One region of the Paenibacillus sp. JT31N11 genome, then DNA from elsewhere that is predicted to be linked to it. Evidence: riboswitches for the same ligand, from Rfam matches in the RefSeq annotation. Region 1 holds a riboswitch; the other holds the start of a gene.

The links. Region 1 has a riboswitch for cyclic di-AMP ahead of AC0YNV_RS30170 (hypothetical protein). Riboswitches for the same ligand answer to the same signal wherever they lie in the genome.
Region 2: linked by a shared signal. The riboswitch ahead of AC0YNV_RS14050 (3D domain-containing protein) and the one ahead of AC0YNV_RS30170 (hypothetical protein) in region 1 are both predicted to bind cyclic di-AMP.

Annotation. Positions count from the first base shown of each region.
Region 1 covers NZ_JBWDNQ010000012.1:83,565-85,764, forward strand. Annotated here, with positions in the region: gene AC0YNV_RS30165 (hypothetical protein) at 1-28, opposite strand, end outside; cyclic di-AMP (ydaO/yuaA leader) riboswitch at 36-200, opposite strand; cyclic di-AMP (ydaO/yuaA leader) riboswitch at 600-797, shown strand; cyclic di-AMP (ydaO/yuaA leader) riboswitch at 890-1,074, shown strand; gene AC0YNV_RS30170 (hypothetical protein) at 1,191-1,601, shown strand; gene kdpF (K(+)-transporting ATPase subunit F) at 1,722-1,799, shown strand; gene kdpA (potassium-transporting ATPase subunit KdpA) at 1,840-2,200, shown strand, end outside.
Region 2 covers NZ_JBWDNQ010000003.1:328,386-330,585, reverse strand. Annotated here, with positions in the region: gene AC0YNV_RS14055 (polysaccharide deacetylase family protein) at 1-525, shown strand, start outside; gene AC0YNV_RS14050 (3D domain-containing protein) at 588-1,259, opposite strand; cyclic di-AMP (ydaO/yuaA leader) riboswitch at 1,374-1,612, opposite strand; gene AC0YNV_RS14045 (PAS domain S-box protein) at 1,690-2,200, opposite strand, start outside.

The sequences.
Region 1 (2,200 bases):
GCAGTGGGTCAACGGTTTGAACAGACATCTTTAAATTCTCTCCCTTTTTTCGCTTACGAGGTTAGCTGTCGGATTCGGACGAGAGAGCCGCCCTGCCAGAGCCGTCAGGCATCCGGATTCACCCCTTGAGCGCCAGAAGTCCCAGACGCTCACATGGTTCCCCCGCTGCTTCCTTTGGAAGCACTCAGCGAATAAATGATAGCCGTAATCAGGCTTGCCATTTATCATATTCCGTTCCTTTTCTTCTGTAAAATGACCCGCAGCCTGATAAACACTTCATAACGCCATATTTTTCATTTAAAGTGAAAATAAGCGGCTAAAACCAGTCATTTTGCGCAATTACTCGTTCCCTCTTCATGTTGCTAATACGCTGCTCCATTCTTCATATAAGCTCCCGAAGGGCCTGGTTGCGTTTTAAGCGGAGATAAAGAAAAACGGCGAAATACCGCGATATACAGAGCATAAAGAAGCATTGATCCTCTGAAAGCGCTTGAAAATATGTCCAGCGGCGTTATTTGTGCCCATAGCTGTTCTGGACATGCTTTACACGCCGTACGGCTGGGAGTATGATTCATATCGTGCTTAACAGCATATATCCATTTTTTTGATCGCTGAGTTTCCGCCTTCGGGTGGAAAGCGGGGGAACCATAGAAGCGTTGTTGGTATCCGATGTGAGAGTCGGATCGTACAGCGCAGGGGTGAATCGTTGCAGGAGTGTCATGAAACTCATGCAGCGTAGGGCGACTCTCACCGCCCGAATCCGACAGCTAACCTCGTAAGCGCAGGTGGAGAGAGGAATGGTGAACGAAGTGATCGATTAAATTCGACCGCAGAGCGTCACGTGCCTCTGCGGTTTTTTGTTGTATAGATTTTTGTATAAATCTTGAATTTGTTTCATTCGCTGAATATTGCGCAGCAGCTGCAGTAACGGGGGAACCAACGACCGTCCTCGTCCATCGGGACGAAGGCGACGGTCACGGGGTGAATCATCCGGCATTCCAAAATGCCGGGCGTAGGGCTACTCTCATGCCCGAATCCGACAGCTAACCTCGTAAGCGTACCGGGAGAGGCAACACTTATCGCGAGCGATCAGGACGTTTGTCATGGTCAAAGAAGCCGCAGGTAAAGGTTACTCTTTTCCTAAGGCTTCTTTTTTGTTGCCTTCTTCCCTGAATTTGGAGGAGAAAAGTATGGAACAACGGCCAATATTGGTGGCTGCATCGACTGAGGCAGGGAGAAAATTCGTACGGCTGCTGCTCTACAAACAGCAGCCTGTGGTCGCCCTCACGAATAATAGGAGGGAAGAAAAGCTGCTGCGGGAACTGGGCGTTAATGAAATTATACGAGTGAACACGACCCGCAGCAAAGCGGGAGCGGCTCCCCAATTTTCGATCGGACGCGTTTATATTTTTGAGTCGAGCTTGCCGCTCAGCTGTCAGTATCTGCAGCTCATGGCCAACTGGTCCTGCCAGGAGATTACCGTTATTACGACGGTATGGCATCCCGAGGTTATTTATAAAAAGCTTGGGGCTGCCTATATTGTGCGCACGCAATCCGGAGATGTCGGGTTCTTGCTCAGCCGCCTGAATGATCAACCATAAAGGGAGTGCTGTTATGTTGGATGTATGGATGATTTTGACTTTGATCGCATCTTTCCTTGTTATCGCCGGATTCTTGGTTTGGTGCGACAAATCGATCGACGAGACGGAGGGAGAACGCTTATGACGCTGGTATTGATTTTTACAGGCGCGTTGCTGATCTACCTGGTGTATGCCCTGCTTCATCCGGAGAAATTTTAAATGAGCTTGAGAGTCGATTAAGCCCCAAGGAGGAACGGCTATGGACATATTGCAAATTATTATTGTGATCGGCGTTCTGATGCTGATCGCCAAACCGCTCGGGAATTATTTATATCATGTATTCTCGAATGAACCTAACCGCACCGACAAGGTGTTCGGTCCGGTGGAGAAAGTGATTTATATGATCATGGGGCTGAAGAACAGGGCGGGGATGAGCTGGAAGAAGTACGCCATCAGCTTCGTTACCATCAACTTCATATTCGTAGCCATCAGCTATGTGCTGCTTCGGGTGCAGAGCGGGCTGCCGCTAAATCCGAACGGAATCGGCGATATGGAGCCCACGCTTATCATGAATACGATAATCAGCTTCATGACCAATACGAACCTGCAGCATTACAGCG
Region 2 (2,200 bases), on a different contig from region 1:
AAAGTCAGGGCGACTTTTTTTGTAGTCGGATCGCGCGCCGCTTCTTATCCGTCCATAGTCAGACGCATTGGCAGGGAAGGACATGTAATCGGCAACCATTCCTATAACCATGCGGTATTCTCGCGTATTTCCCTGTTTGCCTTCCAGCAGCAGATCCGCAATACTGACGCCATATTGCGTCCGCTCGCCGGATATAGTCCCAGATTAATCAGACCGCCCTATGGGGAAGTACTGCCCGGGCAAATTGAATGGATGAAGCAAAACGGTTATATTGCCGTCAACTGGGATGTCGACTCCGTCGACTGGCGGGGCATCGACAGCAGTACGATATTGTTTAACATCAAGAAAACCCTGCAGCCGGGCTCCATTATACTTCAGCATGCAGGCGGAGGCATCGGCCAGGATCTATCGGGAACATTAGAGGCGCTGCCCAAACTGATCAAGCTGCTCCGCAGCAAAGGCTATCAAATGGTTACGCTCCCCGAGCTGCTTGGAGAACCGGCTGCACGAAGCGTAAAGCCCTGAAACCGCCAAGCGGCGCCCCTGCAATGGGGCGCCGCTCATTTATGATCGATTATATTGAAGCATTATGATTTGCCCAGAACAAAAACCTTTACATATTGAAACCCGAACTTCTGGGCTTTTTCCTGCGATTGCGGTACGAAGATATCAATGCGATCCCCTTTGATCCCGCTCCCCATATCTGTCGCTACGGCCATCATGCCGCCAACAGGCAAACCGTCATGATCGTAACCGGTGATATACACCTTGCTTCCCATCGGAATACGGTTGGGATCAACTGCGATCGTACCCAGCTTGAGCGGGTTGCCGTAATAGTCAACCGGGCCCCAGCCGTTCTCGGATTCATCAGCTGTATAAGCGCTTGCTTTGGCTTGTACAACATCCGTATAGTTGTAGGCCAGTCCGTTGACTGTCACGGTATTTTTCGGCAGCGCTTTGGCCGTTGATTCCATTTTAATCGCCTTGACCGCCGCGGGTTTCGGAGCTGCTGCCGTTTTTTTCGCTGCCGATCCCGGCACTGTGATGGACAAGCCCGCATAAATATTGGACGGGTCCACGTCTGGATTCGCTTTCACCAGCTGATCGAGCTGCACACCGAATTGCTTGGACAACGTCCAGAAAGTATCATTGTCTTTTGCCTTGTATACCGCTGCAGCGTTTGCCGCCCCTGCATGGGCAAGAATTGCCAATCCAAGTATAGCTGCTGCTGCGCCTTTTCTCCATTTTGCATTTACCAAAACCAATGTCCTCCTTTTTATTTACGGGTTTATCGGCATGTTCTGATACAGAACTGTCTCCAAACTCCGTCATCGCTCAAACAAGGCAGCCTCTCTCCCGATTGGTTAAGTATGCCTGTTTGTGCATGCGGCCTGCGAGGTTAGTTGTCGGATTCGGATTGAGGAGTTCAACCCTACGCCATAGCGGATATGCCCGCTCCAAAGCGATTCACCCCCAGCGGATTTTCATCCTGCCAATTCGACTGGCTCGGATAATATTCCGCGAGGCAGGAAACAGATTATGGCTTGCTGAAAGCATCTGTTTGCTGCCTCATAAAGATCCCCCGTACGATAAGTTTCGGCTCGCGTTAAAGGATACCATAATTCTATCCCCCAAATACACTGGTAAATAGGTCCAGCCGCGAACAATAACGGGCTGAACGCCATTCATTTATCCCTCTGTCTCCCATTCAAAGGCAGACAGCTCAACTGTGACGGTTGTGCCGCTGCTTTCCTCGCTTTCAAATTTCAGCGTACCGCGGTGGGCTTCAATAATGCGCAAGCAAATCATGAGTCCAAGCCCGGTACCGGAGCTTTTGGTCGAGTAGAAGGGGCTGCCTAGACGCTCAAGCTTATCCTTGGGGATTCCCACCCCTTGATCTTGAATGCGGACAATGAGCATACCCGCGTCCCCCTCCTTCAGGGTAATGGATAAATCTCCTCCGCTTGGCATCGCCTCTATGGCATTTTTCATCAAATTGATAAATACCTGCTTGAGCTGATTCTCATCGCAATATACCGTCGGCATCTTCGCGGCAAAATCCTTTTTCATCTCGACATTGTTCATAATCGCCTGGGTTTCCAGCAGCGTAATCACATTCTCCAATATGGAGGCCAGATTATGCTGGCTGAACTGCTTGACCTGGGGTTTGGCCAGCGCCATAAATTCCTGCACGATCGTA